One region of the Paenibacillus sp. Soil724D2 genome, then DNA from elsewhere that is predicted to be linked to it. Evidence: predicted binding sites of a transcription regulator. Region 1 holds the regulator's gene; the other holds the start of a gene.
The links. The regulator LexA, encoded in region 1, represses DNA repair genes until DNA is damaged. The targets are predictions, from matches to a motif close to CGAACATATGTTCG.
Positions count from the first base shown of each region.

Region 1 (8,100 bases):
AGTTGGCTATTTTGATGTTGAACTTGAACCAGGCGATGTGATCTCAGTTCCTGAGAACACGAACCATTTCTTCACACTTATGGATAATCGTGAAATCGTTGCCGTTCGTCTCTTCATCGAAAAAGATGGCTGGGTTGCTTATAACATTGATGATCCAGAATTTAGCAAAGCCTAATTCTATTATATGATGCAAAAACCCAACAGCGCTGGACTTAACGTCCTATGCAGCCGTTGGGTTTTTATTTATTCTGTGTTATCCGTTAGCAATAATCGGTAAAATATCTTGAAGACGGGAAACCTCATATACAGGAACGATCTCATCTCCACTTTGAAGCCCATGGTGATTAATCCAAATATTGCGCATACCTACGCTGCTAGAACCAAGGATATCGGTTGTCAATTTATCTCCGATCATGATTCCTTCCTCAGCTTCTATCCCAAGAAGTCCCAGAGCATGGTTAAAAATCGATGTCGCTGGCTTACCTACGCCAAATTCACCCGAGATCACAATATGATCAAAGTATGGTGCGATATTGGGGACACCTGCTAATTTTTCCTTTTGCAGATCTGGCGAGCCATTCGTTAATAACAGTAATTGATAGCTGCCTTTCAAAGCGTCCAATACTCGAAACGTTTCCTCATATACGTAAGGACGGCGTCGGCGTTCTGCTGGAAATAGTTCTCCAAGCTTATACCCGAGCTCACGATCCTCTATCCCCAACGCCGCAAGCCCTCTTGTCCAAGACTCCGTACGATATCCTGGCGCTAGTTTCTCAAGCTTACGAAAGTTCTCATTCTCACCTTGTGTGAAATTAGCCCATAAGCCTTCAAAGGGATTAATCCCAATCATCTTCGTAAACGCAAAGGTTTCAAAAGATTCATATAAAGAACGCGCTTCCTTGCGAACAGAGGCTTCCAATTCCGCGGGATTCACCGCAACGTGCTTTGCAGCTTCAGCACTTGTCGCTTCGAATGCTTCCTGCACACTGCGATCATCCCACAGAAGCGTATCATCTAAATCAAAAAGCACAGCTTTCAACGTCATCATTCATTTCCCCTTTTGAATGTTGTATCTATATGAGCAGCGATTACTCTTCGTCCGTAAACTTGATGGAATCAAGTTGAACTTTAAGATTGCCGCGGAATGCTTCAATATATTTCTTTCTGAGTTCGTTGCGTTCATCGATTTCCGCATCTGTTAAGCCAACTGTTTTCGCTTTACGAGCAAGCTCATTAATACGTTCGATATTCTGTTCCATGTTGTCACTCATAATGATCCTCCCAGTCAAAAATTCAATATGAGTACTACTTTGCCATCCCTACTAAGGAATGTCAAGAGACAACAAAAAGAGGCATAGGAACATGTGTCCAAGCCTCATCATATTTAGAGTCTATTAAAAATAGCAGAGTGAATTTAAGGAAGCAATAAAACCTGTCCTTCTTTCAAGGAGCTGGTGGATAAATGATTGATTGTCTTTAATTTATGTATGTAGGAACGAACGTTCTCATCGTTTTTTTTATGTGTGGAAGCAATATCCCAGAGTGTGTCTCCACGTTGAATAACGACTTGATCTTGTACGACAGCTTTCGGAGTGATGTTAATAGGTGTCTTGGAAACTGCGGTCTTCGCAGTTGCAGCCCCATCCCCTGCATAGGCTTGAACCATAGCACCAAATGAAAACAAAGTACCAAGAATAACTGCTAATAAAATGAAGCGAACAATAGCTTTTGTATAACTAGAATGAAATGTCATCCCTTTGGATGTGCTAGCAGATCTATGAGGTGCGTTTGTTGTGTTAGTGTTTGAATAAGCCATATACATGAATAATCATCTCCCAAACATTTGTTCTGGTATTAGAATAACACGAACACATGTTTGAGTCAACCCTTTTCTCGAACTTATGTTTGTACGAACTCGGGTTCTATGTTATACTTTGGGTAATGATTCCCAGTATTGGAGTGATAACTATTGAGTAAGATTTCGCAGCGTCAACAAGCTATATTGGAATTCATTAAGAATGAAGTGAAAGATAAGGGGTACCCACCTTCCGTTAGAGAAATCGGCGAGGCAGTTGGACTAGCTTCTAGTTCTACAGTTCATGGACATTTGGAGCGTCTTGAGAAGAAAGGTATGATTCGTCGAGATCCTACAAAGCCACGTGCTATTGAAATTCTAGGACTTGACGGTGCGGAAACGCATTTTGCAGTTTCTGTAGCTCGTGTACCTCTCGTTGGTAAAGTTACAGCCGGTGTGCCTATTACAGCAACAGAGAACATCGAAGACTACTTCCCTCTTCCTGTCAGCATGGTAGGAGATAATAATGTGTTCATGCTTAGCGTCATGGGTGACAGTATGATCGAAGCCGGTATTCATAATGGCGATTATGTCATCGTAAAGCAACAGCAAACCGCTAATAACGGGGATATTGTTGTAGCAATGACGGAAGATGATGAAGCAACGGTGAAACGCTTTTACAAGGAGAAGGATCATATTCGTCTTCAACCGGAGAACTCGGCTTTGCAGCCAATCCTTTTGAAACATGTTACGATTCTTGGCCGTGTCATTGGTTTGTTCCGGGATATGTAATAGCACTACAGCCCTTATTCTACATACAATGCCAATGATAAAGAACCGAGAGGACAATAGTCCCTCGGTTCTTTTGGATGTAAACAGCCTTAAATTACATGGAGCAATGGGGCAAATTGAGGAACTTAAAAGATAGTGAGGCAATCGATCCAAATATAGATATTTCAAAGTTAATGAAATGGGCTTTAATCCCGTCATAGCCAAAAAGGCTGAACTGTGGATTCAGATAAGAGCCTCTAGAGACTGCTATTACGTCATTAAGATCAAATTTTGCGTAAATAGAAGCTTCTAGAGACTTCTATTCGGTAATATTTGGCCCTATTTGATTCAACTTTAAGGAATAGGAATCTTTAAAGACTTCTATTCTTAATATTTCCACACTTTTGGACAAATTAGCGGTCTCTAGAGACTTCTATTTTCTATTTTCTAGCTTCTAGCTTCCTTTTTCCTTCTGCGGTCTTCATCAGCTATCTGCTATCTGCTATCTGCTATCTGCTATCTAACCCCTTGATAAACTCAGGAGTACTCACACCTTTGGAATTAAGCTAACAAATCAGATAAATACAACTAAAATGCAAGCGCCCAATTTCCACGACGGAAAATAGGCTCAACTGTACCATCACCAAGAACACCATCGATCTCAAGATCAGCCGTCCCGATCATGAAATCCACATGAATCAAACTGGTGTTCCCACCGCGAGCTTTCAGCTCTTCACTTGATAAAGATACGCCATCCTGCAAATTGATCGGGTAGCAGCTGCCTAAGGCCAGATGGCAGGATGCATTCTCATCGATGCCCGTATTGTAGAAAATGCGGTCAAGATTAGAGATCGGCGAATCAAAAGGTACGAGCGCAACTTCTCCCAAATAGCGTGCGCCCTCATCCATATCCAGCAACCTTGCTAGATGCTCATAGCCGACTTCTGCCTGATAATCCACAACTTTCCCGTCCTCGAATTTAAACGAAAACCGATCCACAAGCGCCCCATTCACATTTAATGGCTTGGTGCTCGACACCGTCCCATGAACACCCGTTCGCTTAGGCATCGTGAAAACTTCCTCGGTTGGCATATTCGCCACGAATCGTATTCCACTTGCGTTCTCCGTATCACCGCCAAGCCAAATGTGACCCTCCGGCAATTCGACTCGTAAATCTGTGCCTGCCGCTCGATATTGAAGCGCCTCGTATTGCTTCTCATTTAACACGCTGCGAACGCGCTTCAATTGATCCATATGAACTCGCCAAGCAGCTACCGGATCCTCTTCATAAACGCGATTTATACGGAAGATTGCCTCCCACATTGCATCGATCCGCTGTTCTTCAGGCAAATCGGCATACACTTTGGATGCCCACGCTACCGTAGGCGCTTTGATTAAGCACCAACTGAACTTACTTGTTCTCACATAGTGTTGATACTTTGCTCTAGCCGTAGCCATGGATTTGGATGCTCTAGAAATCATGCTTGCATCAATACCTGCGTACAAATCAGGATCCGGTACTTTGATATTCAGTAAAGCTCCACCATTTTCTACAAAGCGTTCTAACATACTCGTATACCACTCTGGATAATAATCAAAAGCTTCATCATTGGCATATTCAAATCTGCTGCGAGTTATCACATCATCCTGCCAGTGCACTTGGACAAAATTTGCCCCTGCCTCATAGGCTTTTTTCACGATAAGTCTAGTTAAATCTAAGGATTCTATCGGCGACTCTATCATCAGATCCTGGCCTTTATGGAGGTTAACCCCAACCTTAACTACAAGCTCAGCGTACTTCTCCAAATTAATTTGAAAGTTGTCCAACATACTTATGATCTCCTTCGCGTGAAAAAGCCCATCAGTTCAGAATCGTTCCTGAAGGCTGACGGGCTTTTCATATCTAATTGTTGCTTAATATCAACTTGCTAGGCGATTAATAAAGGGACAGATATTGATCTCTTTCCCATTGGTGAACTTGTGTGCGGTACATATCCCACTCAATTTCTTTAAGTTCATAGAAATGAGCCAGAGCATGTTCGCCAAGTGTATCGCAAATCACATCATTGCGAAGCAGCTCGTCCAACGCTTGTTTCAAGTTCAATGGCAAGGTAGGAATACCATCGCTCTCTCTTTCCTCTTCGGTCATCACATAGATGTTACGATCAGTAGGAGGAGGAAGCTGCATTTTGTTCTTAATGCCATCTAGACCGGCAGCAAGCATAACAGCGAGAGCCAAGTATGGATTAGCAGCCGGATCCGGGTTACGAACTTCAACGCGAGTGCTCAAACCGCGGGATGCTGGAATACGGATCATTGGACTACGGTTACTTGCGGACCATGCTACATATACAGGCGCTTCATAACCAGGCACAAGACGTTTGTAAGAGTTAACAGTAGGGTTCGTAATCGCAGCAAAAGAACGTGCATGACGAAGAACACCCGCCATATAATGTCTAGCTACATTACTTAAACCTAATTTATCGTTCTCTTCATAAAAAGCATTTACATCACCTTTGAATAAGGATTGGTGACAGTGCATACCAGAACCGTTCATACCGAACAAAGGTTTAGGCATAAAGGTCGCATGCAAACCATGTTGTCTAGCAACGGTTTTGACGACGAGCTTGAAGGTTTGAATTTGGTCAGCCGCTTTAATCGCATCTGCGTATTTAAAGTCGATTTCATGTTGACCTGGCGCCACTTCGTGGTGGGATGCTTCAATTTCAAAACCCATCTCTTCAAGCGTCAACACGATATCGCGGCGGCAGTTTTCGCCCAAATCCATCGGAGCCAAATCGAAATAACCGCCTTGGTCATTTAGTTCCGTTGTTGGATTGCCTTTTTCATCCGTTTTGAACAAGAAGAATTCTGGTTCAGGACCTACGTTCATGGCCGTAAAGCCCATTTCTTCAGCTTGTTTCAATGCATTTTTCAAGATAGCACGCGGATCTCCTGCGAAAGGTCTGCCGTCTGGCATATAAATATCGCAGATTAAACGTGCTACTTTGCTTTCGGTAACCCATGGGAAAATAACCCATGTATCCAAATCAGGATACAAATACATATCAGACTCTTCAATACGCACATAACCCTCAATGGAAGAACCATCGAACATCATCTTGTTGTCGAGTGCTTTTTCGAGTTGGCTGTAAGGAATTTCTACGTTCTTGATGCTTCCCATCAAGTCCGTAAATTGCAAACGAATGAACCGAACATTTTCTTCTTTGGCAATGCGTAAGATATCTTCTTTGGAAAAATTGTTGTTGTAGCTCACGTGTGCAGTCTCCTCTCAATTTACGAGCGATTAAGAAATGCTATTTATAAAATCGGGAAAGCTGACCTTGAATCAGGGAAACCTGATCAGGGCGTTTACCTCCGCCAATCAACTGCTGCTTAAGCATTTTGTGCAGTTGGGAGTCGGTTAATTCTTTACGCTTAACTTCTGTGTGCTCATTCAGTATTGTGGCATCTTCTGAATCTTTATCGACAGGGATAAGAACCTGCTTGATCCCAGCGATGTTTACACCTTTTTCAATTAAATCTTTAATTTCAAGAAGTCGTTCTACATCATTAAACGAATACAGTCGTTGATTACCAGCCGTTCTAGCTGGAATAATAAGTTCATGCTGCTCATAATAACGAATTTGTCTTGCGGTTAAATCAGTCAGCTTCATGACGATCCCGATTGGGAATAACGCCATATTTCTACGTATTTCATCACTCATGCTAATCACTCCTGGTCAGTAAATACCTCTATCTTATTGTACCTTTGTAACAAGAATGTGTCAAGGAGTGTCAGGTTTGTTCACAGTCTTATTTTTCACAACAATCCCTTGTCTTCCATATGTTGGATTGCTGTAAGTACCCCTAACTTACAGTGTGAGTAGGTAAGCCCGCCCTGCAAATAGGCGATATAGGGCTCACGAATCGGCGCATCTGCGGACAGCTCCAGACTGCCGCCTTGAATGAACGTCCCGGCCGCCATAATGACGGGATGCTCATAGCCGGGCATATCCCACGGCTCCGGCACAACGTGCGAATCCACGGCAGCCGCCTTCTGGATGCCCTGCACGAACGTGATCAAGTGATCCGCCGACGTGAAGCGGATCGCTTGGATCAAGTCCGTGCGCGGCGTCTGCCAGCGCGGATGGCTCTCGAAGCCCAGCTCTTCGAACACCGCGGCGGCGAAGACCGAGCCCTTGACAGCTTGCCCCACCAAGTGAGGGGCAAGGAAAAGCCCTTGAAACATCGCTCGCGTGGCGCCGAGCATGGCACCGACCTCGCCCCCAATACCGGGGGCGGTCAGTCTGTAGGCGGCGAGCTCCACAAGGTCGCGCCGCCCGGCAATGTAGCCCCCGGATGGGGCGATACCGCCGCCGGGGTTCTTGATGAGCGAGCCGGCCATGAGATCGACGCCAACCTGCGTCGGCTCCTGCAGCTCGGTGAACTCGCCGTAGCAATTATCGACGAAGACGATCAGGGCCGGGTTCACTTCTTTGACGAATCGGACCATTTCTCCGATTTGCTCCACCGTGAACGAAGGCCGCCACGAGTAGCCTCGCGAGCGCTGTATGCCGATCACCTTCGTATTCGGCTGTATGGCAGCCGCTATGGCCGACCAGTCCGGCGCGCCTTCCCCAGTCAGCGCAACCTCGCTGTACGCGATGCCAAAGTCCTGCAGCGACCCCATACCGTCGCCAGGCTTGCCAATGACCTTATGCAACGTATCATAAGGCTTACCCGTTATGTAAAGTAGATGTTCCCCTGGCCGCAGAACACCGAACAAAGCTGTACCTATCGTATGTGTACCTGAGACAAAGTGCGGGCGTACGAGTGCTGCTTCTGCTCCCATCGCATCCGCATAGACAAGATCGAGCACCTCTCTGCCGCGATCATTGTAGCCATAGCCTGTCGAAGAAGCAAAGTGGTAATCGCTTACCTTATGTTTTTGGAAAGCGCTAATCACTTTCCACTGATTAAGATCAATCGTTTTCTCAATCTGGCAAAAAGCGCTCTCTACCTGGCGTTCTGCGCTCTCCATTAATGAAATAACTTTATCCCCGAATTGCATAATTAGTAAATCTCTCCCTCACTATCTTGAGCCTCTTGCTGTGCATGTTGATCATAAGCGACCAATTGATAAGCCAATTTGACGTAATCATCCTTATTCACGCGGACCTTGAACAGCATATCTTCTCCGTCCACATCCGTCTCCAGGACGTCGCCAATTCGGTACATCAGGGAAATGATGTCTCCCTTGTCAGCCGGAATGCGAAACTCTTTACTCTCACCCATCAGCTTCTCTTGAATAGCGATCCGCAGACGTTCAAGATCATCAGGGGTGTAAGCACTAATTTTCAGAAATTCACCTTCGGTCGAAAGCATCTCCCTATCTTCTTGCGAACAAAGATCAATTTTATTGAAAATGGTTAGCTGTTCTTTTTGATGTGCGCCTAGTTCTTCTAAGACCTCAGCGACAACCCGCATTTGCTCATTTCTCATATCTGTTGAACTATCTACAACATGAAGGA
Region 1 covers NZ_LMRY01000008.1:35,105-43,204, reverse strand. The annotation lists gene ASG85_RS10455 (1,2-dihydroxy-3-keto-5-methylthiopentene dioxygenase) at 1-175, shown strand, start outside; gene ASG85_RS10450 (HAD family hydrolase) at 254-1,045, opposite strand; gene ASG85_RS10445 (DUF896 domain-containing protein) at 1,089-1,271, opposite strand; gene ASG85_RS10440 (LysM peptidoglycan-binding domain-containing protein) at 1,415-1,822, opposite strand; gene lexA (transcriptional repressor LexA) at 1,970-2,587, shown strand; gene ASG85_RS10430 (aminopeptidase) at 3,155-4,393, opposite strand; gene glnA (type I glutamate--ammonia ligase) at 4,503-5,843, opposite strand; gene ASG85_RS10420 (MerR family transcriptional regulator) at 5,884-6,294, opposite strand; gene ASG85_RS10415 (aminotransferase class I/II-fold pyridoxal phosphate-dependent enzyme) at 6,390-7,640, opposite strand; gene hflX (GTPase HflX) at 7,643-8,100, opposite strand, start outside.

Region 2 (8,100 bases), on a different contig from region 1:
GCTAGTCGAAATTCTCTTTGGTACTTAAAAAAATCTTCTTTCCAAAAAGCCAAGCCGATGTCTCCTTCAATAAATTGTTCTAGTTGTTCTTTGTACATGACCCCGGCAGAATAATCAACGTATCGAACGCCTGTTATTTGTCCGTAATGTTCATCTTGAATTGTTGCAGCTACAAGATGTGGAAAATCGTTCGGCAAGATGACGGCACTTTTCCCGAAATTATCGATAATCTTCTGCTTGTCTTCTTCGGTAAGGCTTAGTTTTACGTAGGCATATTCTTCGTCTGCTTGGACAACTTCAAAATCATTTTTCGTGAAAGCTGTAAAGCAAAACACCGGAACGTACCCGGCATCAGGATGGCGCAATATAATACCTTTTTTTCCAAACTCAGCTACTACTTCGCCTGTTCGGTTATCAACGACACTTAGGTTCTCCACTTGACCCACTGCCGCCCCTTCAAGTCTATCACCTTGCCCACGTACCTGTTCACGTTCTTCTTGTTCGATGAAGCTTTTCAACGGTTGCATAAAAAGATTACCATCTAAAAGGTCTTGAACGTACTCCGGTTTCGTGAACTTAACGAAATAGTAAACCTGCTTGTCCTGCATTACATCCAACTCATTTAAGCGCATATGCTTACCCCTATCCTTCATTTTGTAATCCCCCGGTAGTTCACACCTCTTTAAGCGTATGAATAAGAAAGACGACTTCAGATATTCTTCGGCGATGTGGATAAATTATCCTGCCTGTTAACGGAGTGAAGGGCTGCAACGCGGCAGCCCCTACCGTATTTTATTATCCTTCTCCAGGCTTAATCAACGACATTTATATATAATCGATGAGAACTCATAGCGATCACATCGCAGCTACAGCAATGGCTATTATATTCTTTATCTGCTGGTTTATCGTCATTAAACGAAAACGTAAAACTGCGCAATAAAGAACGACTCAGAGGTTCCTCAAAAAAGGACGTTTTTGGAGAGATGTTTTGTATGGGACGTGCGGGAGAAATTATATAAATCATGTCAAGCTTTTCAGTGAAATGTAAATAGTGCATCGAGAAATCGATGCACTATTTTACATTTCCGCCTTTTTATTGTTGCCGCTTGATTATGCTGCTGATCCGTCCTCCCGGTTTTAATTCTTCCGCGATCTCGCTGCCACTGAACTGCATGGAAATTGCACTTGTTCCTTCGAACCCCATGACCACTAGAACTTCGGTGTCGGATGAAATGATCTGATTTAATGCTAGCTTATTGACACCTGAGACTTGGAAATTCTCCCAACCCTCAGACTTACTAAGCGCCTTAGCCTGGTCGGCGACTTTCCTTGTCACATAAAGAATCATCATTAATTTCCCATTTACCGGATGGCTGTTGATTTTATCTGTCGGCACCCCATCCTTTATTTCTGCCAAAGTATAAAATGGTTCGCCTGGCGTTTGTGGAGACGGTGTATGCTTGCGCTTTTCCTCCTCGTAATCTTGAATATCGGGAAGTCGACCACTTTCTTCTAGAGTTTTCAAATGCACGAAAATATCTATCATGGCTACCATATCAAGAGGAGAGAAATCGTAGTATCCCGAATCACTCATTAAAATTTTCTCCGCATTGCCGTGATCTTCAATGCAATGCAAATGCACAGGATGAATTGTAGTTATCCCCGCTTTTCCTCCTTGTATCTCCCCCCTGCAAGCAGTACGAAATCGTGTGCCAAGTTTTTTGGTGCATATTTTGCAAATAGCCGCTGCGCCTTTCATAAGCTGCTCCTCAAAATACAACTCTGCATCGACTACAGCTTGGCAGAATTTTTTGCGATCTCTCTTTTCGCCTAGATTTATCAGTATAGATAGTTCCATCTAATTCACCTGGCTTCTATAAATTTTTTGAAACCGCTTGCGGCAATGCTGATGAACCATCTCGATGTTTGCATCTTTGCCTGAACCGTGTGGAATCATCGCAATAAAACGTTCTTGGTTGCTTAGTACGGCATTACGGCAAACCGGGCAGTTAATCGGAACGCCGAGGTCTTCTATTTCCTTGAACCTCACGGTGGCGGCTGCGATTAATTGATCCATCGATCCGTTGCTGATCGCCTTTTGGCTCCTCATCACTACTTTATATTCACCATTGATCTTATCGAATTCAAGCATGTTCAGGTGGCGGTCCAGCCCTTTCTGATACGACAACACTTCATCTTCCGAGTTCAGAAAGGCGCTCGCGGTCACTTCGATTTCACCTTGGTCATTGAGCATCAAATCGCCGCTCACCGGATCATCCATACAAGAAGGGTGCGCCGCAAAAAAAACGAGCTGCGGGTCTAAGATCATGTCCAGTGTGCTTCGGATCCCCATTTTGAACTTGTCTCCGATAATGATTCTACACCGTGGGCATCTGAGGTTATAGTTCTTGAGAACATCTTTATAGTGTTTTTCTGCCTTCGCTAAAACGGTGAGAAATGCGCCTTCAGAAATCTTTTTTGTAGTTGGATCAACCAAAATATCTACGGTAATTACAAATGTATTTTCCAAGCATACCCCTCCGTTTGGTTAGATAAAAGTACACTAAATACCCTATGCGCCTGTACAGCGAAAAAGAAGCCGCTTCCGATATCGCGGCAACCTCCCTTTATAGTTTATTGAGCTAAAGTTTTCCATTAGCTTTGCTTGTGTGCTATTTGGTTTTTATTAAACAGCCAGTTCAGTCTACTTCATGATTCCAGAATGACTGCCCCAATACTTCATCATCATTTGGTTTGGCTTTGTGGTCTTGTAGTGTTTGGCAAACCGATCCTGGTAAGCATAATCAATATAATGCTTTAGATCCTCGAAATGATGAACTAGAAACATATTGATATGCACCTCCTTGATAGCTTTTAGGTTCTTTTTAATATTATTAGGGAATTGCTGATTTACCTGCCCTTGAAGAATCGTTGCGTCTTCGGGACGAACCAAATGCAGAATATAGGTGCCATTCGCGAATTTCGATATCGAAAAGAACTTAACGGTCTTCAATTGGTCCGGTTTAATAAGCACGTAGCCAAAACAATCCGATATGTCCTCATTACAATGCACTCGGTCCAAGGATTTTAGATATTGGTGAGCTCTATCTAACGTATGCAGTACGTAAGGGTGGTTCATAAAATGTGCGTAGATATATGCCTCTGATTTCACTCTGGAGTAGCCGGCGTTTTCTAACATTAATATAAACTGGTCCAGAAGAAACATGGTTAGAGTATCAAAAGAATGGGCTTCACGCACCTTCTTGAAGAATTCATGCATCTCTTCCCATGACCGTTGTAGGGGCGAGCGAATCGTTTCACCAACTGCAAATCGCTTTTCATGATCCTTGAGCTGCTGCAAGTTTAAATGAGCAGCACCAGCAACCTTAGCTTCAATTAGGAGTATGACATTATTTAAGCGTATCATCGCATCGGGGATAGTGTCTTTTTCTACAGCCGAAAGTATCTTTTCCTTCGTGGAGCGACCTTGAAGACTGGTAATTCCAACAACACAACCAATGCCGGCTCGAATTGCTAGATCGCTTCCTATTTGCATCTGATACCCCTTTGTAGGATTGTCTGAATCTTCGAGTTCCTGAATCCCCATATACTCTCGTATGAACATACCCGTCAATGAGACGTCTGAAAAGCGAAACAAGTCTAAGAGACTCTTAGTCAAATTGTTTTCTTTCTCCGTGTATTTATCGAATATCGAGAGTCCTTTATTCATACATGACACAACCTTACGTTTAGTGGGGATGGAAATATTTCATCATAACTTAAGTGCAGATGTATTATATAGAAATGCTCATTAGCTGAGAGAAAGGCTAATTAGCGGCAACCCTTTCGATGTTGAACCTATAGTTCTCGTTTATGGAATAAAATTATGCCAAGCGATTAGCTTTTAATAAGTGTAACTTTTCTGGTGGGATGCTTTTGATTAAATCACCACCATTTAAGTCGATAGCTTCCCACTCCGAATATAAGACAAAATCATTTGTTACAGGAATAATCTCGCTCCAGTCAAAGCTATTCAATTGATAAGCAACTTCAAATCTAACTTGTTGACAATCCTCCCATGTTTTATCCCAACTTTCTTCCTCCGTTAATTCCATAAATCGTTGTTGTTTGTCGGCAAATGAAGGTATAACTTGTTCCAACCCGATCTGATAATTAGCCGGCATTTCCGCAGAATTCCACAAGTATCCTAATCTATCATATTCATTGAGCTCTTCTTTAATCATTTTGTCCCGATAGGATCTGATACCTAGCGTAATTAAACCAAGGACGGGTTCATTGTCAGACCCGAAGAGGGAGATGTAACAAACTTCGTCTGAATCACGTAGTTTTATTTCTTTTACTGCATTTTTAATCTCTTTGAGCATATCTTGCTTTATTTCATTAAGAAGCGATTCTTTTAACATTCTGACACCCCTTAGAAATAATCTTTATTTGATAATTCCTCATAATTCTTCATTATCCTGCCTTTTACTTGAACAGCAAAAAGAGGAGTATGGAATAATTAAATCTAAAGTCCATTTATCCTCAAACTCAAAAAATTCACTTGCGTATTCATTACGTACTCGTTATATAATACAAACAAACGTTCTTAAATGGAGTGTGAGTATTAATGGGTAAGAAACTTCAAGCGAACGGCATCTGGGAATCTTCTCGTTTCATTGGACCTGAATTTAAAGAATCTATCCGACTTCAGCAACGCGAACTTAAACGGCTTCCACGCACTAATCTTGACCTTCAAGAAGTTCAGCTTATATCTGGATTGTTGAGCCAATCTCAAATGTACAATAAATTTATTCAGCTCACTTTATATGGTGAGTATCAAACGCGCACTTTAACCGGCATTGTGAATGGAAGCCAACGAGATAGCTTTCGATTGGATTCTGTCGATCCATTTAACGGAAATGAGGATTCTGAATGGATTTATTATCAGGATATAATAAAAGCGGAATTAAGCAAAGAATGGACTGAAGATGAAATGATTGACCCATGGATTGGGAACATTCGTTCTGGTTATGAGTGAATTAGCAGTTATTTATCTTCCAATAATGAAAATACTGTAAATCATTACCTATTTATGTGATAATGGTTCATGTCATTTTTTATTAAAGGAGATAATTCATGTTAAAACAACGGCAACTCAACGTGCATGCAGACTTTGAACGTATGCGGGTATTTCAACAGCCAATTTCAATCTTTTTCCAAGGTGAGCTTATTGGCGAGAATGTAATTATTCAATCTCATGATGATGAATACGTATTAGGTACGAATGGTGAACGCTTTGTTAAGGGGAATTGTCAGTTTTTTAATAAAAGATGAGTCGAAGAACACAAATGAAGAAAAAGGTCAATTTGCTAAGCAAATTGACCCTTTTCTTCATAAACTTAACAACTGCAACAAACTTTTTCTTGTTTTATAAACAGCGAGTACAAATTAAAGCGAAAGTTTGTTTTTTTACATAAACCACTCTGATAAAAATATTGTTCCATCTCTTTAGCCTTTGCTTCCGCCAACTTTTCCAGAGCATATTCATTTAACATTCAAATCACACCTTCAAAAATCAATTCTACAGGACTGTTCAAACGCAACCCTAGTTAAACAAAGGAACGCTGAATCAATTTTGATTGATCCAGCGTTCCTTTGTTTAACTGCTAACTTTTGCACACTTTTTTTAGATACTAAAATTTTATTTCCCCATAAGTTGTTCAAGATTCTTACCTTTATGTTGTGATCCTATATAATAACCACTAATGCCAACTATGACCAAGAACAAATAATCATTTTCCATTTTTGTATCAATTAACATGTTGGTAAGCAACTTTTTGTCAACAGTTGACGGTGTTGGTATAGCCTCTGGGTGAGTATGCCACTCTCCTAGATAGGTGATTTCTCCATTAGATTCTTCCCAGGCTCTATTTACAATCATTTGCGCTTTTTGAACGTTTCGCTCGAAAAAGTATCTACCTGATTTATCTGCAGATGAAGGTGTACTAATATTTTCGATAACAATTTTCTCATTTTTATATATTCTGCCTAGTAAAATACCACCGGCTTCATTTTGGAGACGTCCTACTTGTCGGTACGAGTAAAATACTTTCAAAACTTCTGGATTAAATATCAACAATCTATCACCAAATTTGTACTCCATCACCTTCTGACTTCAACACCTTTAAAAATACTCAGAGGATATCTACGCACAGAATAGTTTTCTGCGACAGCCCATCTTCCGGCAATTTTCCTCCCGCACGAACGTTGTAATTTCAAATCACCTAACCATGTAAAGAGCATGTTTTCAGATATTCTTCCAGATTCTATCTCATGAATTAAAATTGTTAAATCAGAAATAAACCTTTTTACTTCATTCACTCCGTATGGTACATATGAGCTTTGGCAACCAGCTTCACGTTTTGAATATTGTCCTGGATTTTCAAGAACGCTTTGGATGAATCGGTGATGCTCATCAAACAAATCCCGTAAGCTTCCTTCATTTTGAGGATCCACGTAAACAGCGTGAGCTCCAGCTAAATATGGTTCAACCCATACATACAGTAATGGCTTATCAATCAATCCATCTTTTTGCAGTTGGTCAAGTCGCAATTCAGTTGGTAAGTGACCAACCGCCACAATAGAAAAATCGCAACGGTTCAACAGTGTTTCATAATCACATAAAGCTTTCAACACATCATTGTTATTAATTGTAATTTCACTATGTGGTAAATGAGAAGTGATCATTTTACTTACGGCATCAACTTTATATTTCCCTACTTCTTTGGCGCCGCAAAGGTGACGTGCAATATTCTCAAAAGTTAGTTTTTCCTTATCCACCAATAGCAATTTATGAATACCCATATCAACCAGAGACCTTGCTAGATGGCTTCCAATTGAACCACAACCAATTACGCCAACTCTTCGGCTAGTTGAAATACTTCCATCGCCGCCGCGTGTAAACAATCTTACCCGATCCACTCGGGTCAAATGATATTTATTCACCTTTAGGTCCTTAAAATCACGCTGTAACTCAAGTAATGCATTTTCTTTACCCGGTCGAAAACCTTTGAGCGTCTTTTGAACCTTTCCTTTTCCTTTAAAAGCACTAGATTTAAATTTTAATGCCTTCGGATGCTCCCAAGATCCAATAATCTGCCCTTCTCCATTTGGAATAGAAAAAATAACTGTAGAGGGTCTACCATTTGCATTGAGGAAATCTAACAGCGGTTTTACAGCATTCGGACTATATTTTCTTAGACATTTGAGCAATTCACCATTTGATTTTGGAAATGGGGGAATACCTATAGATTGAAGTGGAATAAATAGCGCCTTTTTTGTCCCTTGTTCTATTTTAGCACCAGCTTGTAGTAGCCACTTCACCCCTTCATTCCTTGAATCAGCAGCAAGTATTGTTTGTTCCCAATTTGGATGTTTGAACGTTATAAGGTCAATTTTCTTCGGTTCATGCGTAAGGTGAATTAGTGAAAGTATATTTCTTTCCGCTTCTTGCTCCCAATAGGATTCAAATTCGTCGTAGTAATCATCAGGGTTTTCTCCCAGTAGCCCATCATTTATTAATAAATATGCCTTTCTAATAACCTCGTCGATAACCCCTTCAGGATTATTCATGTTTGGGTGAGCAACATTGCTATCAAACGTGCATAGTACCTTGCTTTTTGATAGGTGTGGCATTGGGTATAATCTGGAAAAGTGCGGTTCAGGGACGAGTACCGTCGGAAAATCGTCAGGAAAATTAAAAGGTAGTGCTAATATGATTTCATACTGCTCATGATTCTTTACTTTAAATGTGTATGGGAACAACTCTTTATCAAGCCCAAAAGGACTTACCTTAACCGCTTGGTAATTGTCAGTAAGATAGAGTGCTGCAGACTGCAGCACTCCCTCGTAGTAGCCCTCTAGATTACGCAGATCTTCCATGGTTACCTAGTACAGGTGGTGCAGAGGATTTGATTACAGTATTTGTTTCCGACCGTGAATCTTCTGTAGACTCGTATTCCGGGAAGCGGTCCCCGAAAATCTCAATCCACTTTTCTGAAGCTGTAGTTTTTTCTTGAGTTTCTAACGCCACTCCTG
Region 2 covers NZ_LMRY01000012.1:242,249-250,348, reverse strand. The annotation lists gene ASG85_RS14240 (hypothetical protein) at 1-653, opposite strand, end outside; gene ASG85_RS14235 (hypothetical protein) at 1,094-1,759, opposite strand; gene ASG85_RS14230 (hypothetical protein) at 1,859-2,530, opposite strand; gene ASG85_RS14225 (hypothetical protein) at 2,705-3,730, opposite strand; gene ASG85_RS14220 (hypothetical protein) at 3,885-4,424, opposite strand; gene ASG85_RS14215 (YolD-like family protein) at 4,631-5,041, shown strand; gene ASG85_RS14210 (hypothetical protein) at 5,140-5,337, shown strand; gene ASG85_RS14205 (Mov34/MPN/PAD-1 family protein) at 5,705-6,166, opposite strand; gene ASG85_RS14200 (ThiF family adenylyltransferase) at 6,166-7,944, opposite strand; gene ASG85_RS14195 (CBASS cGAMP synthase) at 7,928-8,100, opposite strand, start outside.
Region 2: the regulator LexA is predicted to act here: its motif matches at 4,597-4,610, upstream of ASG85_RS14215 (YolD-like family protein).